DNA from 3 places in the Oribacterium sp. oral taxon 108 str. F0425 genome. Region 1 is predicted to be linked to each of the others. Evidence: predicted binding sites of a transcription regulator. Region 1 holds the regulator's gene; each other region holds the start of a gene.

The links. Region 1 encodes HrcA, which represses chaperone genes, less so after heat shock. Its sites were predicted from a motif close to TGTTAGCACTCNNNNNNNNNGAGTGCTAACA; they were not measured.
Region 2: the regulator HrcA is predicted to act here: its motif matches at 1,712-1,742, upstream of HMPREF9124_RS06295 (co-chaperone GroES).
Region 3: the regulator HrcA is predicted to act here: its motif matches at 1,476-1,506, upstream of htpG (molecular chaperone HtpG).

Annotation. Positions count from the first base shown of each region.
Region 1 is NZ_AFIH01000001.1:1,082,404-1,085,686, forward strand. It holds gene mtaB (tRNA (N(6)-L-threonylcarbamoyladenosine(37)-C(2))-methylthiotransferase MtaB) at 1-750, shown strand, start outside; gene hrcA (heat-inducible transcriptional repressor HrcA) at 850-1,911, shown strand; gene grpE (nucleotide exchange factor GrpE) at 1,924-2,604, shown strand; gene dnaK (molecular chaperone DnaK) at 2,763-3,283, shown strand, end outside.
Region 2 is NZ_AFIH01000001.1:1,326,042-1,329,324, forward strand. It holds gene HMPREF9124_RS06280 (LL-diaminopimelate aminotransferase) at 1-399, shown strand, start outside; gene HMPREF9124_RS06285 (hypothetical protein) at 547-933, opposite strand; gene HMPREF9124_RS06290 (hypothetical protein) at 1,121-1,513, opposite strand; gene HMPREF9124_RS06295 (co-chaperone GroES) at 1,819-2,106, shown strand; gene groL (chaperonin GroEL) at 2,157-3,283, shown strand, end outside.
Region 3 is NZ_AFIH01000001.1:752,903-756,185, reverse strand. It holds gene htpG (molecular chaperone HtpG) at 1-1,422, opposite strand, end outside; gene HMPREF9124_RS03715 (transglutaminase-like domain-containing protein) at 1,609-2,472, opposite strand; gene HMPREF9124_RS03710 (KilA-N domain-containing protein) at 2,550-3,283, opposite strand, start outside.

The DNA of each region.
Region 1 (3,283 bases):
TTGGATTTTCAAAATCTTTCCTATGAATATGCCAGTAAAATGGCAGAAAGCGGAGAGGCGCTCATTTCTCTCATTGAAAAAATCGGAGAAATCCCTTCTATAAAGAGGATACGTCTGGGGAGCTTAGAGCCCAGAGTCATCACGGAGAACTTCGTTTCCCGCCTAAGGGCTGTGGACGGAATCTGTCCCCACTTTCATCTTTCCCTGCAAAGCGGGGCGGCGAAGACCTTGAAGGAAATGAACCGACATTATACGAAAGAGGAGTTTAAAGAGGCGGTGGACTGTATTCGAATAGCCTTTCCGCTCGCGGCCATTACCACGGATGTGATTGTGGGATTCCCCGGCGAGACGGAAGAGGATTTTCAGGAGTCAAGGGACTTCATCGAAGAAATCAGCTTCTACGACCTGCATATTTTCAAATATTCCCGCAGGAAGGGAACCCGTGCAGACGAGATGCAGGGACAGATTACGGAAAAGGTCAAGAAGGAACGCTCGAAGATTCTCTTAGACCTTGCCCTTAAGGATTCGGAAAAGTTTCGGAAGCAGTTTATCGGCAAAAGGTCGGAGGTCTTAATAGAGGAAGTTCGCGAACTTGAGGGGGAAACGTATTACACCGGTTTTAATAAAGAATACATTCGGTTTTATATCCCTCTGCAGAAAGACAGTGCATTAGAAATCGGAGGGGTTTATCCGGTGCTTGCGGAGAAAGCCATGGAAGAAAGCCTGCTTGGAAAGCTCTTTTCAGAATAAATACAAGTTCATAGGAAATTCACAAATCCCCTCGGGAAAATTCTTGACAATCTCTTTTCCGAGGGGTATATTATGAACATGTGTTAGCACTCGATATATATGAGTGCCAATAAATCCAAAAAGGAGGAAGGTGGTCTTGTGGATCAGAGAAAGCTTATTATATTGACAACGATAATCAAGAACTATTTAGAGACCGGTGAGCCGGTAGGATCCCGAACCATTAGCAAGTACTCCGGTCTGAACTTAAGTTCCGCGACAATTCGGAATGAGATGAGTGATTTGGAAGAGATGGGCTATATTTTACAGCCTCACACTTCCGCAGGAAGAGTTCCTTCCGACAAGGGTTATCGCTTCTATGTAGACCAGTTGATGGAGAAGCAGGAGAGAGATTTATCGGATGTTCGAAGTTCGATGTTTGACAGGATTGAGAAGCTCGAATCCGCCCTACAGTCTCTGGTTAGGAATATAGCGAGCGATACTCATTATACGGCACTTGTTTCCGGACCCAGGATGGAGAAGAACAGGATTAAGTTCTTACAGATTTCTCTGGTGGAAAAGGGAAAACTTCTCTTTCTTCTGATGTTCGAGGGAAATATCATTAAGACGATGACCGTGGACATTGATGAGGATTTAGAGCAGAATGCGATTCTCTCCATTAACCTTCTTTTAAACGATGTTCTGGGCGGACACAGTGTGGAAGAGATTACGGAAGAATACATTCGGACACTCCTGGATAGGAGCCGGCACAGAAAGACGATGGGACTCCTTCTTCAAAGCTTGGAAAGTATGCTTCGTACCGATGAGCAGGATGTGGAAATCTATACCTCGGGCGCTACGAACATTTTCAAGTATCCGGAGCTTATGGATTCGGAAAATGCATCCAAGTTGATTTTTGCTTTGGAGTCCAAGGAGGAACTTGCCGGTCTTTTACAGGAAGCGGAAGAGAAAGAAGAGGACAACAAGAGTATTCAGGTTTATATCGGAAAAGAAAGCCCCCTGCAGGATATGGCAGACTGTGCACTGGTTACGGCAAAGTACCGGCTTGGAAACGGAATGCACGGTACAATCGGGGTAATCGGACCGAAGCGAATGGATTATGAAAAGGTACTGGATACCTTGAGCAGATTAATACAGGAAATGGGAGAGATTCCCTTGCAATAGGAAGGAGACGTTGTGTCAAAGAAGCATAATGAAGACGAGAAATGGAAGAGGCAGTCGCACGAAGGCGGCGAGCAAGGAAGGGAATGCACAAAGGAGGCGTCTTCCGAAGGTGTAAAAACCGCGGAGGAATGCAGTACGGAGAATTGCTCCGGGAATGCAGGGGAGCAGGAAGTGCCTGGCGAAGAACAGACTTCTTCTACACAGACTTTAGGAGAGGATTCGGAGGAGGCTTCTTCCGGAAAGGAAAATTCCGAAAAAGAGGAGAATGCGGAGCTTTTACAGCTGAAAGATAAATATCTTCGCACCTTGGCGGAATACGAAAACTTCCGAAAGCGTTCCGAGAAGGAAAAGGCGCAGATGTTTGAACTTGGCGCAAAGAGCATTATCGAGCAACTTCTTCCTGTAGTGGATAACTTTGAGAGAGCCTTGGAACATATCCCGGAGGAAGAGAAAGAAAACTCTTTTGCAAAGGGTGTGGAAGGAATTTATAAGCAGATTCAGAAAATGTTTTCAGATTGTGATATTCAGGCAATTGAGGCTGTAGGACAGAAGTTCGATCCTGCGCTCCACAATGCCGTTATGACGGAAGAAGAGGGAGATGCGGAAGAAGATACCGTAACTGCCGATTTGCAAAAAGGCTATACCTACCGCGGAAATGTGGTTCGCCACTCCATGGTGAAGGTAAAGAAGTAAGGCGAAGATAAAGAATCGATGTAAAGAAAAACCGATGTGAAGAAAAACTGCTGTAAAGATGAAGTAGTGTATAAACAGACGAATAAGCTTTTAAAAGAGCTTTTTCCATAAAGTAAAGCAAGAAATCAAATTTAGAATAGAAAAAGGAGAGTAAGAATATGGGAAAGATTATAGGAATTGACTTAGGAACAACCAACAGCTGTGTAGCCGTTATGGAAGGCGGAAAGCCCGTTGTTATCCCGAACGCCGAGGGTATGAGAACCACACCGTCCGTTGTGGCATTTACCAAGAATGGTGAGAGACTTGTGGGAGAACCTGCAAAGAGACAGGCGGTAACCAATGCGGACCGTACCATTTCTTCCATTAAGAGACATATGGGTACCGATTATAAGGTTTCCATAGACGGAAAGGATTATACTCCGCAGGAGATTTCCGCAATGATTCTGCAGAAGTTAAAGACCGATGCGGAGAGTTATTTGGGAGAGAAGGTAACCCAGGCGGTGATTACCGTTCCGGCTTACTTTAACGATGCACAGAGACAGGCAACAAAGGATGCCGGTAAGATTGCAGGACTTTCCGTAGAAAGAATCATCAACGAGCCGACAGCGGCAGCACTTGCTTACGGTCTGGAAGATGAGTCCGAGCAGAAGGTTATGGTTTATGACTTAGGTGGAGGTAC
Region 2 (3,283 bases), 240 kb from region 1:
CGAAAAATGTGGCTGAGAAGACAGACTACGAAGTTTAATGGAGTCTCCTATATTGTGCAAAAAGCTGCCGCTGCCGTGTTTACAGAGCAAGGCGAAAAGGAAATTCTGGAGAATATTCAGTATTATAAAGAAAATGCCAAGACGATTATGGCTACGCTGGACTCTTTAGGGATTTATTACACAGGAGGAAAGAACTCTCCCTATGTTTGGATGAAATGTCCGGATGGAATGGATTCTTGGTCTTTCTTTGACAAACTTTTGAATGAAGTTTATGTCGTCGGAACTCCCGGAGCCGGTTTCGGAGAGGCAGGAGAGGGATTTTTCCGCTTGACGGCCTTTTCCACACATGAAAAGACCAAAGAAGCCATGAAGAGATTAAAGACACTTTTAGGAAGATAAAATACCGGAATTTGAAAAGACCGATAAATCGACACTTGCCGGATTATCGGTCTTTTTTTCATAACGAGTATTGTGCGCAAAGCGTGCGATATCTCGTTGGAACTTGTATTTTTAGGAATGAAACATATCCAATCTTTTTTTCAGGAATCAATCTGCCCGGATTCCTTTGGAATCGACTCGATAATTGTCAGGCGTAAATTTATTCATATAAAGAGAACCAAGAGGTTGATTTTCAACAGACTTCTCAGAAAAATAATAAGTTTCATAGTTAATCTTTTGCCATCCGATAACCATACGACCGTTTGCGGCAATATAATACCACTGATGCTTGCTTACAATCCAACCGTACATGGGAGAACCCGTGTCATTACTGATAAATGACCAAGATCCGTCTCTGCTCAGAACCCAGTGTCCATAAGAATCCGGCGCAGTAGTGGTAGATCCGCCATAGCCAACTGTGTTATTTTCTTCTGCAAAGCACGGAAGTGCTGCTGTAACGGATAAGAGAAAAGCCCATCCGATTAAGACTATCATTTTTTCATAAGCAGCCTCCTTAACGAAAAAATAGGAAATGAAATATTGCACATTTTATGCAAAATAGTTTTATGAATAAGAAATCATCGATACCGCAAAGAATCTTCATTCTGAACAAAAGACCGGGGGAAAGTTCCCGCCGGTCTTTCACGATCTTGAAGTGACACGAAAAATCAGAATGAACCGATTAGTTTACCCATCTTCCGTTGGAATCCACTCTGTACCCGTCCGGAGTCAGCTTGTTCATATAGAGAGAGCCTGTCGGCTGATTCTCTACAGCATTGGGAGAGAAATAGTACCAGTCAAATCCAAGCTTTACCCAACCGCCTACCATATGACCGTTATCAGCCATATAGTACCACTGACGCTTATAAACAACCCAACCGATAATGGGTCTTCCGGTCTCATTGCTGATGAAGGACCAAGAACCGTCGCTGTTGGTAACCCAGTGACCATTTGATTCTGTTGCGTCTGTAGTTGAGCCGCCCCATGCTACAGCCTTACCCTCGGCAAAAGCCGGCATTACAGTTGCAGTGGAAAGCATAGCAATGATTCCTGCAATAAGAATATTCTTCTTCATAAAACTGAACCTCCAAAGTAATATTTTACAACGACTTTCCTCAAAATTAAGGCAATTCGTCTGCTGCATTCTTAATTATACTTAGAAATATTTATTTTACAATAAAGTTTTCTTTTCATTTTCAGCAAAAATTCATTTATTTGTAAGAAAAAGCCATTTATATTTTGGGAGAAACTGTTCACCAAAACTTCACAATCATTTTAGCACTCGATACTTGACACTGCTAATAAGGCGGATTATAATGCCTATTGTTGTTTAAAGAAATGCGTGATTGCATATTATGCAGATTTGCGAGGAGGTAAGAAATGAAATTAGTTCCCTTATTTGATAAAGTTGTTTTGGAAAAAGAAAAGATGGAAGAAACTACGAAGAGCGGAATCGTTCTTCCGGGACAGGATGATAAGGAAAAGCCGGGACAGGCGGTTGTTGTGGCTGTAGGCCCGGGCGGAGTGGTTGACGGTAAGGATATTACGATGCAGGTAAAGAAAGGGCAGCATGTTCTCTTTTCTCGCTATGCAGGTACAGAGGTGGAATTAGAGGGAAAGAAGTATACTGTAGTAAAGCAGAGCGATATTCTGGCAATTGTAGAATAGTAGAATAAGGATAACAACATAGACAGGTTTTTCCGTACAAGGAGGGTTATATGGCTAAGGAAATTAAATATGGAGTAGAAGCAAGAAAGGCATTGGCAGCCGGTGTGGACGCCGTTGCCAACACTGTGAAAGTAACTTTGGGACCAAAGGGAAGAAATGTAGTTCTCGATAAGTCCTTCGGATCACCACTTATCACGAACGACGGTGTTTCCATTGCCAAGGAAATTGATTTAAAGGATCCGTATGAGAATATGGGCGCTCAGCTGGTTCGTGAAGTGGCATCCAAGACCAATGATGTAGCCGGAGACGGAACCACGACCGCAACGGTTTTAGCGCAGGCTATTGTCACTGAAGGTTTAAAGAATCTGGAGGCAGGGGCAAATCCCATTATCCTTAGAAAAGGAATTAAGAAGGCGGTCGAGGCTGCCGTAGAGAGCATTCAGAAGCAGAGCTCCAAGGTAAAGGGAAAGGATCAGATTGCAAAGGTTGCCGGCATTTCCGCAGGAGACAGTGCAGTGGGAGAGATGGTTGCCGATGCTATGGAGAAGGTATCGAAGGACGGCGTGATTACCATTGAAGAGTCCAAGACCATGCAGACCGAGCTTGACCTTGTAGAAGGTATGGAATTTGACCGCGGCTATATCAGTGCATACATGAGTACCGATATGGAGAAGATGGAAGCCAATTTGGACGATCCGTACATTTTGATTACCGATAAGAAGATTTCCAACATACAGGATATTCTTCCGCTCCTTGAGCAGGTTGTAAAGACCGGCGCCAAGCTTCTGATTATTGCGGAAGATATCGAGGGTGAGGCGTTAACCACCTTGATTGTCAACAAGTTAAGAGGTACTTTCAATGTGGTTGCCGTAAAGGCTCCGGGTTATGGCGACAGAAGAAAGGAAATGCTGAAAGATATTGCCATCTTAACCGGCGGTGAAGTAATTTCCGAAGAAGTCGGCTTAGACTTAAAGGATGCTACGATTGAGCAGTGCGGTAGAGCAAAGTCCGTTAAGGTAAGTAAAGATAAAACCACTCTTGTAGAAGGTTTAGGAAAGAAGAAAGAGATTAGCGACAGAATTGCCCAGATTAGAGGACAGATTGAGGCGACGACATCCGATTTTGATAAAGAGAAGTTACAGGAAAGACTCGCTAAGCTTTCCGGCGGTGTGGCTGT
Region 3 (3,283 bases), 330 kb from region 1:
CGGAGCATCCTTTTCCTCCTTCACATCCTCAATAAGTTCCTCGGAAGATTTCGCTGTGTCTGCTCCATTTAAAGCCTTGCCCTTCTCCTTTAATTCAGGAAGCGTACAATATTTTTCCTCCAAATCCTTGAAGAGAATATAGTCGGTCATCTTCTCCGCAAACTTACTGTCACGAAGCACACCGTACTTAATAAAAGGAGAAATGTCATCCCAGTACTTCTCATAGGACTCTCTTTCCGTCTTACACATACCGGAAAGTTTCTCCGCTACCTTCTTCGTAATGTAGTCGGAAATCTTCTTTACAAAGCCGTCATTTTGCAGCTGAGAACGGGAAACGTTCAGGGGAAGATCCGGACAGTCAATCACACCCTTTAAAAGGAGCAAATACTCGGGAATCACTTCCTTGATATTATCCGCAATAAAGACCTGGTTGTTATAAAGCTTAATTGTTCCCTCAATCGACTCATACTCCGAGTTAATCTTCGGGAAATAAAGAATCCCCTTCAGATTATACGGATAATCCATGTTCAGATGAATCCAGAAAAGCGGCTCCATATAGTCATGGAAGGTCTTTCTGTAGAAGTCGAGATACTGCTCTTTCTCCACTGTAGAGGGAGACTCTCCCCAAAGCGGATGGGTATCATTTAAAAGAACGGGGCGCTTTTCAATCTTCAGCTTGGCTTCCGTCTTTCTTTCTTCTCCCTTTTCATCCTTTTCCACCTTCTCGGGAATTTCCTCGAGTACGATGTCGGAATCCAGTTTCTCCTCCTTGGAAATGATTTCACTGTCGCGCGGATATTTATCAAGGTAAATCTCTACCGGCATGAAGGAGCAGTACTTCTCAATCACGGAGCGAAGCTCCCATTCATTGGCATACTTCACACAGTCTTCATTTAAATGAAGCGTAATATCCGTACCGTGCTCCTTCTTCTCACCGTCCGTCATACTGTACTCGGTACCGCCGTCACATGTCCAGTGCACGGGGGTAGAGCCCTCTTTATAGGATAAGGTCTCAATCTCCACCTTGTCCGCTACCATGAAGGCGGAATAAAATCCCAGGCCGAAATGACCGATGATCTGATCGCTGTTTGCCTTGTCCTTATACTTCTCGATAAACTCGGTCGCACCGGAAAAAGCAATCTGCGTAATATACTTTTCTACCTCCTCCGCAGTCATACCGATTCCATTATCGCTAAAACGAATTGTCTTCTTCTCCGGCTCAACTGTAACCGTAACTCGCCCCTTAAAGTCAGACGGCTTCGTCCACTCTCCAATTAGAGAAAGCTTCTCCAGCTTCGTTACCGCATCCGTTGCATTGGAAATTTGCTCACGAACAAAAATGTCCTGATCACTGTACATCCACTTCTTGATAATCGGGAAAATATTTTCACTATGAATAGATAAAGATCCATTTTTCTGCATAAACAATACCTCTTTTCAAATTTTTTACTTACAAATATGAAGTATAACACAAAAATTAGCACTCTTCAATATAGAGTGCTAATTTTCCTGTATCATTCGTGCTATTTTTCTGTATCATTCATGTCTACCCAAAACCTGTAAAGCTTTTAACTGCTTGTTTACCATTTACCTCTTAAGTTAAAAATTCTATGATTTTAAATTAGCTATATTTTCGATTTTCTTTAATCTTTTTTGAATATTATCTTTCAATAAAAAGTACTTCTCATCCTTATAAATTTGAGGTACTTCATCTACTAAGTATTCCTCTGACCATTGATTTGAATCCCATAAATTTTTAGGAGTATGAATAGAAAAACTATAATTTTCGATTCCACTTTCTATCCTACACATTATAGGAGTATAACTACCATTTTTTGTATACTCGATGTAAGTACTATATATTTGGAAACTTTTAGGTTTTTCTAAGATTAGTAAATAAAAAACCACCTCTAACAATTCTTCACTTTCAAAGATAGTATCTTGATGTATCCACGGAGCAAATAATAATCCTGCATATCTATGGTCTCCAAATTCATCTGCTTGTTTTAGATACTTTCTTTCTAATTCTTTATTCCATTTTAAGAATTCTTCAGGAGTTTTTATCTCGTATTCTTGGTGTTGACAATCAAATCCACAAAACTTTCGATAAGGATTTGTTGGATCAATTAATTTCCAAACACTATTTTCTTGAACTGTAAGACAAATATGTTCTTGAGGATTTTTATAGCAATCAGTTTTGAGTAATACATATTTAACTTTAAAACCTAAAGTAATTAATACTGAAGCTAAAAAGTTTGAATAATCTCCACATGTCCCGGATCTGAATTCTAAAAGATCTAAGTCACTTCGTTGTAATGGAAAATAAGGTGAGTTTAAACGACTATACGCTATGTTATTGTCTATCCATTCAAATATCTTTAAAGTCGTATCCTTTAAACTTAAGTTTCTTAATTCTAATTCTTCGATAAATTGAGTTATCTCTTCATTGTTTGGATGAATATATTGCTCCATAAATCTCCTTTATAGAAATATTTTTTTTAAAACTTATTACTAGTAGTGGGCTTTATTAATTAATGCAATTATTTTTCTCATTCCAATTTTTTAATACTACTGTCACCAAGTTTTTCAAGTGACATCAATTGTGTTCTTGCAAGTTTTCTAAGTTCTATCATTCTTTCTTTTTGATCCATGCCTTTACCAATAAGGATTGCATTATAGCTTTCCATATTTGCTAGTACCAATAATTCATTCAGACTTGCATAATCTCTCATATTTCCCTTTAAGTCATGATTTTCTTCACGCCACTGTTTTGCTCGCTTGTTAAATAAGGCAACATTGAGCATATCTGCTTCACTTGCATACTTGTAAGACAACTGTTCGTTGGTAAGATCCTTTAAGAGATATTCTTTGATTGCATCTGTATGAATTTTATAGTTAATCTTGGAGATTTCTCTATTTAAGTTCCAACCTAATGATAATCTTGAATTCTCATCATCTTTTAATCTTTGATAATCTTTGATGATATATAGCTCAAACTCTGCTGAAATCCACGAAGCAAATTTAAATGCAATATCCTTGTGCGCAAATGTACCGCCACCTCTTCCAAGCTTCACATATATTCCTTTTGCATTTGTCATATTAACCCATTTCTGAGGAGATAAGGTAAATGCGTTACTACCTGCTTCTTTCAAAAACCCCTCGAATTCGAGGGGGTTAAACTCAAGATTATTTAACTGCTCCCATATTCCTAAATATTCTATCGTGTTATAGTTTCTCATCCAATTTGCAACAACCACATTCGGCTCTTCACTATTTTTATATC